Spirulina major PCC 6313: one gene and its partners. The main gene of each other region encodes a partner of the protein of the gene in region 3 in a complex. Links are inferred from orthologs where the notes say so. Each region holds a gene or a part of one and is shown on either strand. Other genes may lie near its edges.

The links.
Region 1: the proteins of accB (region 3) and accC are in contact, whole or in part, in a solved structure (PDB 8UXZ), measured with the Escherichia coli proteins. The link is inferred for Spirulina major PCC 6313 from one-to-one orthologs.
Region 2: the proteins of accB (region 3) and accD are in contact, whole or in part, in a solved structure (PDB 8UXZ), measured with the Escherichia coli proteins. The link is inferred for Spirulina major PCC 6313 from one-to-one orthologs.

Annotation. Positions count from the first base shown.
Region 1 is NZ_KV878783.1:2,321,887-2,328,665, reverse strand. The notes cover bases 2,952-5,858. They hold accC (acetyl-CoA carboxylase biotin carboxylase subunit), read right to left. Parts: upstream 5,124-5,858; coding sequence 3,780-5,123; downstream 2,952-3,779. Other genes in these bases: SPI6313_RS10115 (NupC/NupG family nucleoside CNT transporter), read left to right, coding at 5,749-5,858; SPI6313_RS10120 (hypothetical protein), read right to left, coding at 5,187-5,447; SPI6313_RS10130 (PDDEXK family nuclease), read right to left, coding at 3,354-3,722; SPI6313_RS10135 (adenylate/guanylate cyclase domain-containing protein), read right to left, coding at 2,952-3,219. Also shown: SPI6313_RS10145 (NAD(P)/FAD-dependent oxidoreductase), read right to left, coding at 119-1,207; photosystem II protein PsbQ, read right to left, coding at 1,204-1,665; more of SPI6313_RS10135, read right to left, coding at 1,705-2,951; more of SPI6313_RS10115, read left to right, coding at 5,859-6,779. UniProt on the Escherichia coli protein: This protein is a component of the acetyl coenzyme A carboxylase complex; first, biotin carboxylase catalyzes the carboxylation of the carrier protein and then the transcarboxylase transfers the carboxyl group to form malonyl-CoA.
Region 2 is NZ_KV878783.1:1,790,100-1,796,918, reverse strand. The notes cover bases 922-3,868. They hold accD (acetyl-CoA carboxylase, carboxyltransferase subunit beta), read left to right. Parts: upstream 922-1,899; coding sequence 1,900-2,838; downstream 2,839-3,868. Other genes in these bases: SPI6313_RS07700 (ABC transporter ATP-binding protein), read left to right, coding at 2,920-3,868; SPI6313_RS07710 (hypothetical protein), read left to right, coding at 1,574-1,840; SPI6313_RS07715 (prepilin peptidase), read left to right, coding at 922-1,560. Also shown: SPI6313_RS07720 (hypothetical protein), read left to right, coding at 1-628; more of SPI6313_RS07715, read left to right, coding at 739-921; more of SPI6313_RS07700, read left to right, coding at 3,869-4,653; SPI6313_RS07695 (efflux RND transporter periplasmic adaptor subunit), read left to right, coding at 4,786-6,138; SPI6313_RS07690 (efflux RND transporter permease subunit), read left to right, coding at 6,142-6,819.
Region 3 is NZ_KV878783.1:1,206,150-1,212,672, reverse strand. Bases 3,456-6,202 are described here. They hold accB (acetyl-CoA carboxylase biotin carboxyl carrier protein), read right to left. Parts: upstream 5,200-6,202; coding sequence 4,711-5,199; downstream 3,456-4,710. Other genes in these bases: SPI6313_RS05250 (peptidylprolyl isomerase), read left to right, coding at 6,045-6,202; efp (elongation factor P), read right to left, coding at 5,314-5,874; SPI6313_RS05265 (ArsR/SmtB family transcription factor), read right to left, coding at 4,186-4,584; SPI6313_RS05270 (NAD(P)/FAD-dependent oxidoreductase), read left to right, coding at 3,456-4,178. Also shown: SPI6313_RS05285 (peptidoglycan-binding domain-containing protein), read left to right, coding at 1-798; SPI6313_RS05280 (SDR family NAD(P)-dependent oxidoreductase), read right to left, coding at 813-1,595; SPI6313_RS05275 (hypothetical protein), read right to left, coding at 1,676-1,948; more of SPI6313_RS05270, read left to right, coding at 2,130-3,455; more of SPI6313_RS05250, read left to right, coding at 6,203-6,523. UniProt on the Escherichia coli protein: This protein is a component of the acetyl coenzyme A carboxylase complex; first, biotin carboxylase catalyzes the carboxylation of the carrier protein and then the transcarboxylase transfers the carboxyl group to form malonyl-CoA.

The sequences.
Region 1 (6,779 bases), 1.1 Mb from region 3 along the record:
CTCTGTAGCTTGCAAAAAAAAGTTGGATACCATGCCGAGAAAATTGCCAATTATTGCATCAAGAGCAGGGAATGGAGCGATCGCTCTCGATCGGTTTTTGGCGCGGTAGGAATTCCCATTATCGCACGATTTCGCCCCAGACCTGCTGGGCTGTGGCGGGGGCGAGCAGAACGCCGTTGCGATAGTGGCCGGTGGCGAGGGTGACGTTGGTGTAGCCCGCCAGGGAGCCGATGACAGGGGCGGGTTGGCCGTGGGGGCGGGGGCGTTGACCCGACCAAGATTCAATGATGTCACCCTGGGCGAGGGCGGGACAGACGGCGATCGCTTGCTGCCAGACGGCTTCTTTCAGGTGAGCTTGGGCGGCCACGATGCCCTGTTCATCGGGAAACTCCACCGTCGCGCCCACCCAATAGTCACCGCCGCCAAGGGGAACGAGATGCACATCATGGCCGGAGATCACCGGCTCCACGGGATGGAGGGGGTGAGGGCAGCGGACGCGAAAGGCTTGGCCGAGGACGGGACGGAGATCAAGGGTTTGCTGAAGTTGAGCGGTGAGGGGGGTGGAACCAAGACCGGCGGCGAGAATGAGGCGATCGCAGGCCAGCCAATCCGTGCCGATCTGAACATGGGTGCAGCGGTGCGCGTCCCCCTCGGCCTCGGTACGCAGGGCGGTGACGGCCTGGCCAAAGCGACAGTCTGCGCCGGCTTGGCTGGCGGCTTGGATTAGGGCTGCGGTTAACGGGCGGGGTTGAATTTGGCCATCCTGGGGGGAATGCACCGCTCCGATGAGGCGATCGCAATCCACAAACGGACAATGGGCCGCTAATTGGGCCCGATCCCACAGGTCAAGCGGCCAGCCCTGCTGCGATCGCACCTGCTGCAACCGTTGCCACCGTTCATCCCGTTCATCGTCACGGAATCGCAGCATCACTAAACCATGGGGATTGGTGGGAATCGGGCAGCCTGTCACCTGTTCGAGTTCCGGAATTAGCGTGGCGTAGCGGCGTAGACTCTGCTCGCGCAACCGCCAGCCGCGCCCGGTGGTTTTTTGGCTGATCACCCCCATCAACACCCCCAACGCCGCACCGGTAGAACCGGCAGCGGCGTTGGCTTGTTCAACAAGGACGACGGCTTGCTTTTGGCGGTTGAGTTCGTAGGCAATCATTGCCCCGACGACTCCACCACCCACAATCACAATCGGGTTCATGCCTCGCTGTCGGGTTCGCGGGGAATATAGTCTAGGTACACCTCAAAATCCTTTTCCAGGGCGGCTAAGGCTTCGGTGGCAAAGTTGGGCACACCCTCCGAGGCGGCCGCGTCTAGGCGCTCAATGTCGTTAAATAGGGACTCGGCGAGGTCGGTGGCAACGGCTTGGTCTTTTTCGAGCAGGAGGCTGCGATCGAGGTAGCCCAAGGTGGCCCGCAACCCGCCCAAGGGGCCGTGGAGGAAGGAATTAACATTATTCCAATCGTTCTTAGCCACATAGCCTTCGAGTTCGGGGAGGCGATCGCGCACGGCTTCGATGGGAGCGAGGGCCCGGTCAATGGCCGCAATTTTTTCAGGGGTATAGGTGGGGGGAGCTTGCACCATCGCACCGCCACAACCCGTGAGAAAGGTGGTTAAACCCACGAGGAGTAGAGCGAGTAAGGATCGAATCGGTTTCATACAAAAATTTTCGGGTAACAGTCTCATCGTCTGAGAAAACTATACGGGAAAATCGGAATCCCCACACCCAGAATCCGATTTTGGCCAGAAAACGCCATCCTCTCTAGGCGGTGATGGGCGGCGATCGCGCAGCCAATAGGTTTCCATCGGGCCTTTGCCTTTGATCGGGAGGATGCCGCGCCGCTGACAGATGAAGTGAGGTGCGATCGCCGCCTGGGTCGCTGCGGTAATTTGGATGCGTCTTGGCTTGCCCTGGGACTCCATCCGCGCCGCCACATTGACCGCATCCCCCCAAAGGTCATAGATGAATTTTTTGATCCCAATCACCCCCGCCACCACCGAGCCGGTATGAATACCAATGCGGAGTTCCATCGGAGAACCATCGGGCCAGTGAAACTGCTGGACCGCCTGTTGCATATCGAGGGCCATGGCGGCGATCGCGATCGCATGATCTGCACGGGGTAATGGCAATCCCGCCGCCGCCATATACGCATCCCCAATCGTTTTGATCTTCTCCACACCGTGGGTTTCCGCTAATTGATCGAACACGGAAAAAATCTGATTCAGGGTGCTAATTAACTCCAAGGCTTCAAATTGACTGACATAGGACGAGAAACTAACCAAATCTGCAAACAGGATCGTGACGCTCGGAAATTGTTGGGCGAGACTCCCCTCAAAGCGTTTCAATTGGTCAGCAATGGGGCGGGGCAACACATTGAGCAAGAGACGTTCGGATTTATTTTTTTCGACGAGGAGGGCTTTTTCGGCTTGAATGCGTTGGGTGACATTGGCTTGAATGCCGACAAAGTGGGTCAGTTTGTCCTCTTCGTCAAACACCGGGGAGATGGTGAGTTCATTCCAAAACAGCGTGCCATCCTTGCGAAAGTTGCGCAGGATGACGGTGCAGTGGCGGCGTTCTTGAATGGCGGTGCGGAGTTCGTGGCGGGCGGTTTGATTTTTTTCGGAACCTTGGAGAAAGCGACAGTTGAGGCCGAGCACTTCGGTGGCAGAATAGCCCGTCATCGTTTCAAAGGCAGGATTAACGTAGATCAGCGGCATATCAGGGAGCCGAGCATCGGCGATCACAATCCCGACTCGACTCGCGGCGATCGCTTGATCCCGCAAATATAACGCCGCCTGGACACCACTTTGATAGATCCCCCGCTGATGCCATTGGATTTCGGTCACATCTTGAGCGATCGCCACACTCACCCCGTCCCGATAGGGCGACACCCGCCACGATAACCACCGATAACTACCGTTACGATGGCGAAAGCGGTTTTTATAGTCCACAGGGGTTGTGCGTTGGGACTGGTGACAGCGTTGCTCAGCGGCGAGGGTGCTTTCGAGGTCATCCGGGTGAATCCAGTCCAGCCAAGGCTGTTGGCGGAGTTCCACCGGTGTCCATCCCAGTAGATCTTGCCACAGGTGATTCAATTCCCCAAAATAGCCATCCTCGTGGCGCACACACATTAAATCTACCGACAACTCAAAAAACGACTGTAGCGAAGTTGCCGCATTGCATGGTGTACGAACGTCTCCAGAAAAACCCATAATGCCCTGTGAGTGACCTTTGGTTTCGTGGACTTGTTGACTGCACCCCCTACTCCCATTATTCAGGTTTTCGCGTCACTCTGGGAACATTCAGGACGACCACCGCTGCGGATGGCGCACAGCGATCGCGCTTCCTAGTCTTCTAACACCTGCACATCCACTTCCACCGCATCCACATCAATCGTGCCCGGTGGCGTGATCCGCACAAACCGCCCATCCTTAATCTGGAGGGCTTCACTACAGTTCGGGCAATTAAACGCCACCTGATTCAACGCGGCAAAGGCGTGGCCACACATCGGGCATTGATCTTCCACCACATTCCGCTTCACCCACCAGCGCAGCCCATACACCGCCACCACCGGCAGCAGGGCCAACAAAAACACCGCCAGGAAAATCCCATTCACAATCCACCCCAACCCCACCGCGCTGAGACCCATCACCCCAAGCAAAATCAGCAAACTACAGCCAATGCCGGATAAATTCCATTGGGCAATTTGATTCACACTGACCTCCTAATCCGGAATTCGTAACCTTGTTTCATCCTAGTGATTGATCGTGATCTATTGCATGTGCTGGGCGATGAAATTGGTGTAGACCTCGCCACTCAAGAAGGCGGGCGTGGTTAAGATCCGCTCGTGAAAACTAATCGTGGTGGGAATGCCGGTAATGGCACATTCCCGTAAGGCTCGGCGCATCCGCGTAATCGCCGTGGCGCGATCGGGGCCCCAGACGATTAATTTACCAATCAGGGAATCGTAGTAGGGGGGAATTTCGTAATCGGTATAGACATGGGAATCCATGCGCACACCGGGGCCGCCAGGAGGCAGGTAGGCGGTGATTCGGCCGGGATGGGGGCGGAAATTATGGGCGGGATCTTCGGCGTTGATCCGACATTCGATCGCGTGGCCCTTGAGTTGCACATCGGCTTGGGAAAAGGTGAGGCGATCGCCCTGAGCAATCCGAATCTGTTCGGTAATCAAGTCCAACCCGGTCACCATTTCCGTAACGGGATGTTCCACCTGAATCCGGGTGTTCATTTCCATAAAATAAAATTCCCCCGTTTTATCGAGGAGAAATTCCACCGTTCCCGCCCCCACATATTGAATCGACTGGGCCGCCCGTACTGCTGCTGTGCCCATTTTTTTGCGTAATTTCTGGGTCAAAACGGGGCTGGGGGCTTCTTCGAGGAGTTTTTGGTGACGGCGTTGAATGGAGCAATCCCGTTCGCCGAGGTGGACAACGTTGCCGTAACTGTCGGCAAGGATTTGAAATTCAATATGGCGGGGGGCTTCGAGGAATTTTTCCAAATATACCCCAGCGTTACCAAAGGCGGCTTCAGCTTCTCCCTGGGCGGCCCGAAACATTTTGATCAATTCACTTTCATCGTTGACGAGGCGCATGCCCCGCCCACCGCCGCCCGCCGTGGCTTTGAGAATGACGGGATAGCCGATCTTGCCAGCGATCGCGATCGCCTGTTGTTCATCGCTGAGCAGGCCATCGCTACCCGGTAGGGTGGGAACACCAGCCCGCTGCATTGTGTATTTAGCCGTGGACTTGTCCCCCATGGACATCATGGCCGCCGGGGTGGGGCCAATGAAGGCAATATGATGATCGGCGCAAATTTCAGCGAAACGGGCATTTTCAGCCAGGAACCCATAGCCCGGATGAATGGCGGTGGCGTTGCGGGTCAGGGCGGCGGCGATGATGTTGGGAATGTTGAGATAGCTTTTGCTGCTGGGGGGTTGGCCAATACAGACGCTTTCGTCCGCGAGTTGGACATGGAGGGCGTGTTCATCAATGGTGGAATGGACAGCCACGGTGGCGATCCCCAGTTCTTGACAACTGCGGAGAATACGAAGGGCAATTTCACCCCGATTGGCAATAAGGACTTTAGAAAACTGCATTCGGTTACACAGCAATGGCTCTCGGTCGTGCAATCCACTATACAGTTTTTAGGCTCGTCTGCCCTAGTCTTCGGGGTCGCGGTGCCGCTGGGCCAGATCCGAAGGGGGGCGATCGCTACTCCAGGCCCACCAGGCTTGCTCACATTCACAGTGATAAAACTCTTGCCACTTGCGCCGATAGTCTTCATTCACCACCGGAGCGCGACGATTGAGCCAGACCCGTTGGGCTTGGTGAGGGGATGCACCACAGCGGGGACAATGAAAATTTAAGGCGTGGAGGGCCGGTTCTGTCCAGGCGGGAGGGAGAGGCTCGAACGCTTCCATGCAGACTTTATAAATTAAACGCCCCTTCAGCTTATCAGGTTTCCTGGGGAGCGGTGCGATCGCATCATGTCAGCCCGGTGCAGGGTTCAGAGCCAATTCTCTAGCGGGATCAACGGGAAGAATTTTCCGGTTGTGGCCAGTTGGCGAAGGAAGAGGGGCTGGGAATGCAACAGATTCCTACGTCGCATACTCAGATTTCGCAAATCGTACTATGATCCCCTTGAGTCATGCGGCGGAGAGAATCCGGTTGATCGTCCACCTCCCCATGACAATTGCCCATTTCCTAGCAGGATAGACAACTGTGAACCTTGCACTGAACCTTCTCTCGGCCCTTGGGATTGCGATCTTTTGTGTGATCGCGTGGTTGGGGTCGGAAAACCGCCGCGTTGTGCAGTGGAATGTGATTATTTTTGGGATTGGTCTTCAGCTTTTGGTGGGAATTTTAGTCTTCGGCGGGGGCAGCACCCTGATCGCAGGCATCAATAACATCATTAACCCGATTTTAGATGCGTCGGAAGCGGGGGCGAAGTTCCTTTTTGGCGGCCCTAGTTCTTTACTTGCGACCGATCCGAATCCCACCGCAGGGCCAGGGGCCGCAGCGCGGTGGATTGCGCGGGCGGTGGGGAATGGCTATGTGCCTGTACCGGGCGATCGCCTCGGCCCGGATCAGCTTAATCCTGGGTTTACCTATGTGTTGGCGTTCCGTGCTTTGCCGCAGATTATTTTCTTCGCGGCGTTGGTGGGGCTGCTCTACCGAATGAATGTGATTCAACCGATTGTGAAAGTGTTTGCGATCGTCTTCCAGCGCACAATGAAGATTAGCGGCGCGGAATCCTTATCTGGGGCGGCGAATATTTTTGTGGGGATTGAATCTGCGATCGCCGTCAAACCCTTTTTACCCAAAATGACCCGCAGTGAACTCTGCGCCATCCTCACCAGTTGTTTTGGGTCGATCGCCTCCTCCGTACTCGGACTTTACGCTGGGTTTCTACGGGGCAGCTTTCCCGACATTGCCGGGCATCTGGTCTCCGCCTCGATTCTGACGATCCCCGCCTGTTTTGTGATTTCTAAATTGCTCGTCCCCGAAACCGGCGAGCCGGAAACCATGGGACATATTCCCGACGATGAAGTGGACGAAAACGAGAAGAGACCCAGCTATATGGATAGCTTGATCGTCGGTGCTCTCGATGGGGTGAAGATGGCCATGGGGATTGCGGCGGTGTTGATCGCCATTTTGGGGGTGATTGCCCTCTTCAATGCGCCCTTCAATCAATTGGCGATCTGGTTAGGGGCATCGGGAGACGACTCCCTCATCGGTCAATTTTTTGCCCA
Region 2 (6,819 bases), 590 kb from region 3 along the record:
CGAACAGCGTCAAATGACCACCGATGCGAACCGTTGGGAGCGAGGCGATTGGCCCATTCAAGAATTTGTGGTCGATGATGAAGACGACGACCCCGACACCATTAGCACCCTCGCCCAACGCCCCAGCCCCCTCGCCCCCAAATACGACACCTCCGGACTCCCCTACCCCCCGGAACTCAACACCGTTGCGCCTGCGAGCCGCCCCACGCTCCCCACTCCCGATCCGGACATCCGCGATCGCCCCATCCCACCGCCGGAACCCGCCGCCGTCCCCGCCCCGATCCTCGAAGTGCAAGCGGGAGAACTCACCGCTGGAGAAATGATTTTGATGACGGTGAAATTACCGCCCCAAACCCTGGGCACGGTCTATGTCAAACTCTGGGTTCAGGATCGGGAAACGCGCCAACTCCTCGACGGGCCACGGGCGTTCATTGAGTTTGAAGCCGATGGGACAGGCAGCCTCGCCACCATGACCCAATTAATTGTGCCTCTGGGGGCGCAGTCGGTGCGCTTCGAGGCGGTGACGATCAATGTGGCGACGCAGCAAGAAAGCCGTAAGACGAGTTGCGATCGCACCGTCATCCCCCCCAACCTTCCCACCTTCACCACCGCCGAAGAGTGGCTTTAAGGCAGCAGGAAACGCGGGCCACAAAAAAGCCCTCGCGCCTGGGGGAGAGGGTTGGGTGAGGGATTAAAACTTTGGTATGGTACGGCTTAAATTGCGATCGCACCCCGCCTATGGATAGTCTGATTCAGGTCATTAGTAGTTTATTTGTCTTCATCGTTGGCGCGGCGATTGGGAGTTTTCTCAACGTGGTGATCTATCGCCTCCCGGCAGGAGAATCGATTCTCGCGCCGCCCTCCCACTGTCCCCGCTGTCAGGAGCGGCTGGCCTGGCATGACAATGTGCCGGTGTTCGCCTGGTTTTGGTTGCGGGGCCGGTGTCGGTACTGTCGAGGCGCGATCGCACTGCGGTATCCCCTCGTTGAAGCGATCGCGGGCGGCCTGTTCCTCGCGGTCTTTTGGCAATTTGGCCCCACGGTGAGCGCGATCGGCTATTGTCTCCTGCTCAGTTGGCTCCTCGCCCTCGCCCTGATCGACTGCGACACCCTTACCCTCCCCAACCCCCTCACCCAATCGGGTCTCGTCGCGGGGCTGGGCTTCATGGTCATTCAAGGCTGGTTTGAAACGGGGGCATTTCAAGGCAGTGCCGATCGGCTGGTGACGGGCATCTTTGGGGCTGTGTTTGCCCTGTGGGGGTTGGAAGCGATCGCCCTGATTGGCTCCCTCATCTATGGACGTACCGCGATGGGGGCGGGGGATGCGAAATTATTAGCCCTGATCGGGGCGTGGTTGGGCTGGCAGGGGGCAGCCCTGGCGGCCTTTGTGGGCTGTGCCTTGGGGGCGTTTTTGGGCGGCGGTGCGATCGCCCTGCGGCTCTTGGATCGTCGTCAACCGATCCCCTTTGGCCCCTTTCTGGCCCTAGGGGCCACCCTAACCCTTTTTTGGGGTGACATAATAGTATCCACTTATCAACGCTTTCTGTTGGGGGCGGGATGAAATTTGAGACCTGATGAAACGAGACTTGCCGCGTCTTGATATTATGAATTTTGTGTCATGGATAACAATTAAGATCGCAGGCGCACGCTGGGAAGCCGAACTCATGCAGCAAATTTTAGCCAGTCATGACATTCCAAGTCGTGTCGTCAATGTGGGGGCGAGCGGATGTTTTTTGACCGGCGAAACGGCTGTACAAGTCCTCAGCCCGGATCGATGGACAGCATTACTATTGCTGAGTCCCAAGGAAGAAGAACTGGAAACCGATGATGAATTTGGCTAACCACGCCCCCTGTTCTTCACCATTGCAACTCATTGAAGCGGAGTCGTTAAAATCCCAACATGTCTTTATTTGACTGGTTTGCCAATCGCGAAAAAAACCAACCCGTTGCCCCCCAAGGCCACCAAGAGCGCGAAATCGCCGATGGCCTTTGGACGAAATGCCCAAAATGCAGCGTTTTAACCTATACCAAAGACCTGCAAGCCAATTTACAGGTTTGCGTGGACTGTCACCATCACATGCGCGTCGGCAGCACCGAGCGGATTCACCAATTGATCGACGGGAAAACCTGGACCCCGCTCCATGAAGACATTTGCCCGATGGACCCGCTGGAGTTTCGCGATCGCAAAGCCTACAAAGACCGCCTGCGGGAATACCAAGCCAAAACCCACCTCAACGATGCCGTGCAAATTGGCACCGGCCTCCTCGATGGTTTACCCGTCGTCCTCGGCGTGATGGACTTTAGCTTCATGGGCGGCAGTATGGGATCAGTGGTGGGGGAAAAACTGACCCGCCTGATTGAGTACGGCACGCAAGAAGGGTTAACGGTGATTATCGTCTGTGCCTCCGGTGGGGCGCGGATGCAAGAAGGGATGCTCAGTTTGATGCAGATGGCGAAAATTTCCGGCGCTCTCGAACGCCATCGCCAAGCCAAGCTTCTTTATATCCCGATTCTCACCAATCCCACCATGGGCGGCGTGACGGCGAGTTTTGCGATGTTGGGGGATGTGATTCTAGCTGAACCGAAGGCGGTGATCGGCTTTGCGGGGCGGCGGGTGATTGAACAGACGATCCGCGAAAAACTGCCCGATGATTTCCAAACGGCGGAATATCTGCTCAACTGTGGGTTTGTGGATGCGATCGTGCCCCGGACTCAACTGAAGCGCACCCTCGCCCAGTTGATCAGCCTGCATCAACCCTTTTTCCCCGTCAACACGTCCCCCGCAAACCATCACACCACCCCCTCCACCCACATCATCGAAGCCCACACCCCCGCTTAAATCCAGTGGCTGCGTTGTTGTCTCTCCGGCCGTGGATTGCTGACCCGGCCGGTCATGCCCTTATTTTTTTCCGTAAAACCCTTGAAAACCCCGTTTCACTATCGCCAACTCGCCCCCTATATTCAGGCTCAACGCCTGACGATCGCCTCTGCTCTCCTGGCGACGCTCGTGTTTACCGCCTGTTGGCCCGCCTTGATTAAAATCGCGGAAGCCTTAGCCGAATCGGTGGGGACGGGAAACGTGCAGGGCAGTGCAAGGATTGCGGGCATTGCGGCGGCGATTTTCTTCGTGCGGGCGATCGCGCAATACGGCCAAGACACCCTCATGGCCAAAGCCGCCCTCCAACTCACCCTCAACCTCCGAAAAGCCGTCTATGCCCATGTACAACGGTTGAGCTTAAGTTATTTTGAACAGACAAAAACGGGGGATTTATCCTATCGGCTCACGGAAGATGTGGATCGAATCGGCGAAATTGTGAATAAGATTTTTCAGCAGTTTGTGCCCTGTATTTTGCAACTGATAGTTGTTTTGGGAATGATGGTGTATCTCAACTGGCAACTCACCGCGAGCGCGTTAGTGATTGGACCCTTGATGGCGCTGTTGGTGGGCTTTTTTGGGGAACAACTCTTGCAATATTCTCGCCGTAGCCAAAACCGGATTTCTGACCTTTCCTCCCTGTTGATTGAATATTTCAGCGGGATTCGCCTCGTTCAAGCCTTTGCCGCTGAAGACTACACCTTAAACCAATTTACCCACTACGCCGAAGACAACCGCCGCACTCGCTACATGACCGAAAAAATCAAAGCCTTTCAGATTGTTTTTGTGGGCTTTCTCTATGCCATGAGTGTGGTGTTTATTTTCTTTTTAGGAACGTGGCAAATTGCCCAGGGGAATTTAACGGGCAGTGAGTTTGTGGGCTATCTGGCCGCCGTGGGGATGCTGATTGATCCGATTAGTATCACCACCTCGAATTACAACGAATTCAAACAAGCTCAAGCGTCAGTGGATCGAGTCTTTGAACTGCTGAATTTAACGCCAGGGGTGGAGGAAAAACAGGATGCGATCGCTCTCCCCAGAGTGTCTGGTAAAGTCGAATACGACGATATTTCCTTCGCCTATGTCCCCGGTGAACCGGTGTTAAATAACCTCAGTTTTCTGGTGCATCCCGGTGAAATGATCGCCCTTGTGGGTCATTCGGGAGCCGGTAAAACCACTTTAGTTAATCTATTACCCCGCTTCTACCAAGCCGCCACCGGACGGATTCTGATTGACGGTATTAACGTCGCAGATGTGACCCTCAAAAGTCTGCGGCAGCAGATCGGGATTGTACCCCAGGAAACGATTTTATTTTCTGGAACCATTGCCGAAAATATCGCCTTTGGGCAACAGGATTTTCACCTTGACCAAGTGGAAGCCGCCGCCAAAATTGCCAACGCCCATCAATTCATCACGGAATTCAGCCAAGGCTACACCACCTATGTGGGCGAGCGGGGCGTGAATCTCTCCGGGGGTCAGCGGCAACGGATTGCGATCGCCCGCGCCATGTACCTCAACCCCCACATCCTCATTTTGGACGAAGCTACCTCCGCCCTCGATTCCGAATCCGAAGCCCTTGTGCAGGAGGCATTAGAACGGATTATGCGCGATCGCACCGTCTTCGTCATCGCCCACCGCCTCGCCACCGTCCGCCGCGCCGATCGCCTCTTCGTCATGGAACAGGGGCAAATCGTCGAAGCCGGAACCCACGCCGAACTCCTCGACCAGAACGGTCGCTATGCCCGCTTCTATGCCCAACAATTCACCCCGGATCAATAACACCGGAAGCCGCCTACCCGATGACCATGGTTCAGCATTTATTCTGAATCTGCCTGGAGTGGTAGCCTTAATTTTTGAATTTTCGTTACGATTCGGAGTGAGTCGATCTGTAAAATCCGCCAGGAATGCCCGATGTCTAACGCCAATTCCAGCCAAATCAGTCCAATCCCGCCGCAACGGCCCAACTCGAAAGTACGGGTGATGGCATTGGTGGGCGCGACGGTCCTCCTGACGGGGGTGGGGGTGGGATGGCGCTGGTGGAGTGGACAGCAACAACAGCAGACGGCCATCGGACAGCCCCAAAGCCAAGCTCTGCCGGTGAAGTTGATCACCCTGGGGCCGACAATGGTGGCCAATTCGACGGATTTTGTCGGGTCGCTGGCAGCGGAACAGGTGGTGGAGGTGCGACCGGAGGCGACGGGACGGGTGCAGCGAATTTTTGTGGCGGCGGGCGATCGCGTCGCGGCCGGAGCGCGGTTGGTGGAACTCAAACCCGATCAGGCTGAGGCGAATCTGGCCAGTTTGCTCGCCACCGTTAACTCAGAACGGGCGGTGGAAAATAATGTGCAGTCTGAGATCGCGGCCCTCAATGCCGATCGCATCGCCCTCAAAGCCGATGTGGATTTGAAAATGGAAGATTACAAACGGATCGAGTTTTTGGTAAAAGAAGGGGTGCTGAGTGAGCAGCGATTAGACCAGGCGAAGCGCGATCGCGATGTGGCGATCGCCACCCTAGCCGCGATCGATGAACGGATCACCGCTGCCCGCGCCACCCTCACCCAAGCCCAAGCCAACCGCCAATCCGCCCAGGCCAACGCCAACCGCGCCCAAGCCCAACTGGAAGAAACCGTTGTCACTGCGCCCTTTGCGGGGGTAGTGGGGGATCTTGCCGTGGAACTGGGGGATGTGGTCACCGACAGCAACACCCTCACCACCCTGACCCAAAATAACGTCCTCAATCTCAGCATTTCGATCCCCACCGAACGCGCCCCTGAATTGCAACTGGGGCAACTGGTGGAACTGGTGACCGAACAGGGCAACATCCTCAACACCGGCGAAATTAGCTTCATCGATCCCAACGTTAACCCCGCCCAACAAACCCTCCTCGCCAAAGCCCGCTTCATCAATCCCGGCGAATTATTGCGGAATGGGCAGTTTGTGCGGGCGCGGCTGGTGTGGCGCACGGAGCCGGGTTTGCTCGTGCCGACCGTGGCGATTACGCGGTTAGCCGGGAAGCCCTTCGTGTTTGTTGCTGAAGTGCCGACCGAGGAGGATGAAGTGCCTCCCGATACGGAGTTCATTGCTCGCCAGCGTCCTGTTGAACTGGGGCAGATTCAAGGAGATGCCTACAATATTCTGTCGGGGGTGCAACCGGGCGATCGCATCGTCGTTTCCGGGATTCTCAACCTCACTGACGGCGCACCGATCATGCCCCTCCCCGATGATGCGCCCGATGCGCCCGATGCGTCCTTTACCGCTCCATAGCTTATGTTTGTCAACACCTTTATTAAGCGTCCGGTGGTGGCGATCGTTTTTGCGATCGTGATTAGTCTGATTGGCGGGGTGATTCTCCCCACCTTACCCATCGCCCAATACCCCGAAATCGCGCCGCCCCAAGTCCAAGTCACCGCCAACTACACCGGGGCCAGCGCCGAAATCGTTGAAAACACCGTCACCAACGTGCTCGAACAGGAAATCAACGGTGTCGAAGGCGTGCGCTACATCTCCAGCAGCAGCAGCAACAACGGCACCAGCCAAATTAACATCACCTTTGATGCTGGGCGCGATCTCGATCTCGCCGCTGTGGATGTCCAAAACCGGATCGCCACAGTCCAAGCCCGCCTCCCCGAAGCCGTTCAGCGTACCGGGGTCAGTGTCAGCAAGCAATCCAGCGGCTTTTTGATGGCCTTGAGCCTCTATTCTGAGGGGGGAACCTACGACACCTCTTTTTTAAGTAACTATGCCGATCTCTACGTGGCGGAAGCCTTAAAGCGGATTCAAGGGGTGGCGGGGATTCAAATTTTCGGAGAACGGCGCTACGCGATGCGCCTCTGGGTAGACCCCCAGCGCCTGGCCAGTCGGGGCTTGACGATGCTCGATGTCACCAACGCGGTCAGTGAGCAAAATTTCCAAATTGGGGCGGGGCGTTTAGGTCAGTCGCCCAAC
Region 3 (6,523 bases):
CTGCCAATCTTAACCATTGTCCAACTCACCACGGATCTCGTCGTGCGCGAGCCTTCCCCCCCACCGGAAGCCAACCCCATCACCGCATCCCCCACCGTCGATGTGGATGCTGAGGAAGAACCGGCGGACGCGAGCGATCGCACCTTTCCCCCGTTAAATCTTCGCGTCCAGGCGGGGCGTGAGGGTGAAGCTCTGAGCGCCAGTCTTGCCCAACTGAGGGCGATGTCATCTCAGTTGGATGGGGCAGAAGAGTCCCCCGTTTCCGCGCCAAATTCGGGTGCGGGGGTGGGGACAGCCGCCCCGATTGCAGGGAATGGCAGGACAGCACCGGCGATCGCCCCCACCGCCCCAACGGATCAAACCGCAACGCCCAACCCACGATCGCCCCAATTCACGCCCCCGATCTTGCGATCGCCCCTCAGTCCGTTAACCCTTGACCTCAACCCGTCTCGCTCTACCCCTGCCCCGCCCCCAACCCGCCCCCCTCAGATGCGATCGTTCTCCCTCAGCGAGGTAGATCTCACCCGTCCTCTCACCATTCGTGACATTCTCCGCTACGGCAGCTATGGCAAAGATGTCCTCGTCATTCAAAAAATCCTCATGGATCTAGACCTCTATACCGGCCCCCTCGACGGCTACTTTGGCCGCCTCACGGTTCAAGCCGTCAAAGACTTTCAGCGCATCCATACCCTTTTACCCGACGGCATTGTCGGCTTCAGCACCTGCGAAATCCTCGATGCCCAATCCCCCGATCTCACCCTCACCTGCACCAAACCCCCGACCCCGGAAGCCCCATAACCCATCCACCAAGGTTACGGGCGATCGGCGGGGGGGCTTGGGGGGTGAGGCAGGAGGAAAGCAGCGATCGCGCCCGTCCAACGGCGCGGCAGCAAGGCAGTGATGGCCGCCATCAGGCGATGTTTCCAACCGGGAATCGCCACCGTCTGCCCCGCAAATAAAGCTTGATAGCCCCATTGCGCCATCGTCGTCAGCGCCGACTCACGCTCTAGATCATCGGAGGCAGTGGATTGATCCCACCGTTGCGGGCAGAAGACGGTCACCGTCACCCCTGTACCCTGCAATTCAGCCGCCAACGCTTGGGAAAACGCGAGGATATAGGCCTGGGTCGCCTCATACACCGCCCGCCAGGACTCCGGCTGAAACGCCGCCAACGATGCCACATTGAGAATCTTTCCCGTCCCACGTCGCAACATCCCCGGCAGCAACACCTTCGTTAACTGGGTCAACGCCACCATATTGACCTGCATTAACTGCCATTCCGCCGTTGCATCCGTTGTCACAAACTGACCCCATGCCCCGCGCTCTGATGTGTTCACTAAAATTTGCACCTCGATGCCGGTTTGTTGAAGCTGCGCGGCGATCGTATCCGGGGCGTTGGGATGGGACAGGTCATGGAGCAAAATTTTCACCGAGGCCTGAAATTCCATGGTGAGCTGTTCTGCGAGGGGGTGGATGGGGGCAGCCGTGCGCGAGATCAACACAAGATCGTAGCCATGGCGGGCAAAAACATGGGCAAAGGCTGCCCCAAAGTCGCTGGCTGCACCGGTAATTAAGGCGGTGGGTTTCCCGTTCACAATGGTGTTTTCTGCGGTGGATCAATTCAGCCCATCAGGGGCGGGACCCCCAAACCCCAAACGATGCTGCTCAGGACAATTTAAGCCCGTCTCGGATCATGGCGGGGCGTTTCAGCCTGTTCTGGCCATGTTTGCCAGGCTTGGGTGAGGACTTCGCTCAACCATTGCCGTTGTTTGGGGTTGAGAAGCTGATGATCGGTGAGGATATCCGATTGGATTTGATCGACGCTTTTGCCTTGGGCGCGGTAGATTTCCACGACTCCTGCGATCGCCGCCGCCACCATCTCTTCATCAATCGGCTGTTTTTGAAACGCACGAATTTCTTCGGGGCTTCGTGGGATAGGATAATTCATAGCCAATGTTCACCCGTTGCATACTAAAGATTAGGAAACTTATCGAATCTTAAGATAGTTTATTAAACTATCTTAAGTATGCGCTGAATGTAACTCAGCACACAACAGTCAAATCTTAAGTATTGCTTCCCCTTTATATAAAGCCGTCCTAAAGGACGGGTTTCAGACCCCCTTTTTTTTGATGAACGAACTGCTCTACATCGAAATCCCCACTCCTGACCTCGCTTGCGTGGTGACATGGCTGCAAACCCAATGGCAGCCCCCCTACGGTGAGCGTGTGGTTGTGCCGGGTGGTGTGCAGGTGCAGTTCCCGGAGCGGCCCGGTCAGGTGTTAGCGATCGCCCTCTGGTCGCTGCAACGCACCACCTATCTCAAGCTGTTTCGGTGGAGCGATCGCCCCCTCCCCCACGAACGCGACATTCAAGACCATCTCAGCCAAAATCTCCCCCAGGCATTTCCCCTCACCTATCCGGCTCCTCCTGCCCTAGATCTCACACAGACCGACATCTTCACCGCCCTCGCCCCCCACTACCCCAAAACGGTGAACTATTTCCAGAAAATGCCCCAGGGGGAACGAGATTTACAGCGAGCCTACTGGTGGGAAACCCGCTGGCGCGAGAGTGTTAAACATCCTCAAACCCCGCGCTCGGTGGTGTTTCAACAGTCCACCCCCCTCGCCACAAATCTAGACTATGACCTCATCTATATCGGCGGCGCGTTGGGGGTGATTCATGCAGCGGTGATGGCCCAGCGGGGATATCGGGTCTTGTTGATTGAACGGCTTGCCTTTGGACGGATGAATCGGGAATGGAATATTTCGCGGGACGAGTTTCAGCAGTTGATTGAGTTGGGGCTGTTCACTACCGAGGAGTTTGAAAGCCTGATCGCCCGCGAATATCAGGACGGATTTAACAAGTTTTTCGACGGCAATAATCCCCCCCATTTAAAAGCCAAGGTACTCCACACCCCCACCGTCCTGAACATTGCCATCGATTCGGAACGGTTGCTGCGTCTGTGTGGGGAAAAGTTCCGGCAGGCGGGGGGCGAGATTTGGGATGAAACAGAATTTACCCGCGTCGATGTGGCAACTGATGGGGTACAGGTACAAATGACTCACCGCCCGACGGGGCGCGATCGCAACGCCACCGCCCGCCTCGTGGTCGATGCGATGGGAACCGCCTCCCCGATCGCCTGGCAACTCAACGGTGGCCGCACCTTTGATAGTGTTTGCCCCACCGTGGGAGCGGTGCTGTCGGGAATCAGCAAAGAGGTGTGGAACCCCGATTTTGGGGATGTGTTAAATTCCCACGGGGATATTTCGCGGGGGCGGCAGTTGATTTGGGAATTGTTCCCCGTGGAAGGGGATGATTTGACCGTGTACCTCTTCCACTACCATCAAGTGCATCCTGAGAATCCTGGTTCACTGCTGGAAATGTACGAGGACTTTTTCACGATTTTGCCAGAATATCGCCGCTGCGACCTGGATGCCTTGGAGTGGAAGAAGCCGACGTTTGGGTATATTCCGGGGCATTTTTCCGTGGGGGGGAGCGATCGCACCGTTGCCATTGATCGCATTGTGGCGATCGGGGATGCCGCCTCGTTACAATCGCCCCTCGTCTTTACCGGCTTCGGCTCCCTCGTGCGCAACCTTGGCCGCCTCACCACCTTGCTCGATACCGCCCTCCAGCATGACCTCCTAGCCGCAAAACACCTCAACACGATTCGCGCCTACCAGAGCAATACCGCCGTCACTTGGCTCTTCTCCAAAGGAATGATGGTTCCCACGGGCAAAACCCTACCCCCCCAACGGGTGAATGCGATGCTGAACACCTTTTTTGGTCTCCTCGCCGAGGAACCGCCAGAGGTTGCCGATACCTTCATTAAGGATCGGTTTGGGTGGTGGACGTTTAATCGCTTGGCATTGAAGGCGGCGGTGATGAATCCTCGCCTTGTGCCCTGGATTTGGGAGCAGGCCGGAACGCGGGACTTTATCCGCTGGATCGGGAGTTATCTCTGGTTTGCGGTGGAATCGTTGCTCGCCTGGTGTTTGCGGGGCTGGTTTCCGGGCTGGTTGGTGCGATCGCAATCTTGGCTCGAATCCCGCTATCCGGCCCTCTGGCTCCATTGCCTCAGCCTTAGCCTCCGGATCAAGGGCGGTTTTGAGCGATCGCCCCACATCACCCCCCTCCCGAAACACCCGCCAACCCGACAGCAGGTTTCGGTGGGTTAATCATCCCTCAATCCGAGGGATGCAGGGGACGGGACAGGCTGTTAGGCACGATCGCCGGCGGAGTGAGACTAAAATCGCGGAACTGTCGGGCTTGCTTTTCGATGCGAGCCGCCAGACGGTTACAGACTAAATTACACAGGTCATAAATCAGCGGATCTTCGACGCGATAGTAGGCGGAGGTTCCGGCGCTGCGGCGACTGAGAATCCCAGCTTGGAGCATCACTTTCAGATGTTTGGAAACATTGGCTTGGCTCGTCTGCGTGGCTTCGACCAATTCTTGCACACACATCTCGCCGTCTCGAAGCAGATTCAAAAGTTTCAAGCGCATCGGTTCACTAAGTACGCTGAAGTACTCAGCGAGTTGCTGAACCACTTCCTGCGAGACAGGCTTCGGTGTGAGGTGCATGGGAGGTTCACGGAAAGTTGTGATCCCAAAATAGTAGCAGCCTCATCCCCTGATCACAATATGTGAAGCTACCCTTGATCGGAATTGTCGTGAGGTGGAATGGGGAGCGGCTCACCGCTGGGGGGATTAACCGGGGTTAACGCGCATCAGCGGCTGGCCAAATTCCACGGGTTCACCGTTTTCGACGAGGATTTCCATGATTTGCCCGGAGATTTCCACGTCAATCTCGTTCATGAGTTTCATCGCTTCGATAATGCACACGGTTTGCCCGGTTGTGACGCGATCGCCCATATTCACAAACGGTGCTTCATCGGGAGCCGGAGCGCGATAGAACGTCCCCACCATGGGTGAGGTGATATCCACCCATTTCGGATCACTGGTGGGGGCGGGGGCGGTATCGGCCACCGGAGCAGCAGCGGGAGCAGCGGGAGGGGTAGCCGCCACGGGGACAGGGGCAACGGCCGGCGCAGCGGGAGCGGACGTAAGGGGCATCACGGCACCGTGACCTTTTTTGACGGTGAGTTCAAAGGCCTCGCTTTTGAGGCTGAGTTCTGTGATATCGGTGGGCGCGATCGCCGCTAATAGTTCACGAATTTCTTGGAAGTCTATAGACACCGGCAGTCTTGTCCTCAAAGCGAATAAATCAAAGGATGTGAAAGAAGAGGGTGACGTTGCCTGACGATGCCAAATGTTCAGTCTTCACCGCTAGACTCCGTGCTACCCACCGTGTTAGTTGTCGCGACCGAGATAGCTATCGGTGCGGGTGTCAATCTTAATCTTTTCTCCGATCGAAAGGAAGAGCGGCACCATCACTTGGGCTCCCGTTTCCACAATGGCAGGTTTTGTGCCCCCTGTGGCGGTGTCGCCTTTGACACCGGGATCAGTCTCCGTGATTTCGAGCACCACGGAGTTGGGCAGTTCCACTTCGAGCACCTGCGTTTCCCAGGTGACGATGTTCACTTCCATCTCTTCTTTGAGATATTTGACGCGATCGCCCACCTTGTCCGGGCTAATTCGCATTTCCTCAAAGGTTTCCATATCCATAAACACCAAGTCTTCACCTTCTTTATAGGTGTGTTGCATGGTGCGTTTTTCGAGAATGGCTTGGGGAACCGTCTCACCAGCCCGAAAGGTACGTTCCACCACACTGCCAGATTGCACATTTTTAAGCTTTGTCCGGACAAATGCTGACCCTTTCCCCGGTTTCACATGGAGAAATTCGACGACACGCCACACAGAGCCATCTAAATTGATCGTTACGCCAGTTCTAAAGTCATTACTCGAAATCATGGAGTTATTTTAAGAGACCGAGACAATTCGCCCTCCATTGTACCCCCGTTAGGGTTCCCTCCTGGCAGGAATCCCCTTTTACTTCGCGAGGGCTGAACAGCAGATTCAGGGAGGGTGAAACTTATGGGAAGATGAAAAAGGTTCACTGGAATATTGTGTCTTTATTTTTTATGTTATCTTTACGTTCTCCTGTTCGGCAGATGGTGCAAGCCTGGCTCAAACGTGCTTGGCTTGTCTTGGCTGTGGGCGCGATCGCCCTCCTCACGACCGCCACCGTTGCCCCCGCAGCCCACGCTGGTCTCGCCCAAGGCAACGCCATCACCGACCCCCAAGCGATCCTCCGCTACGCCCTCCCCATCGATAATCCAGAAATTCGCCAACTCCAAACCAGCTTAGAATCCATTTCCGAAGGACTCCGGAGCAAGCGCTGGAGCCTCGTGAATCGGGACATTAAATCCGCATCCCGGAGCTTGACCTTTGGGGATGACGCGATTTTGGCCAGTGTGGGGAGCGATCGCACCGCCACCGCCCAAGACCTCCTCGCCGAACTGCGCGACGAAGTGGAAACCCTCCGCACCGCCGCCGACGATCGCGACAAAAACACCGTCTGGGAAACACGCCGCCAAGCCCTCGCCCATGTGGGTGCGCT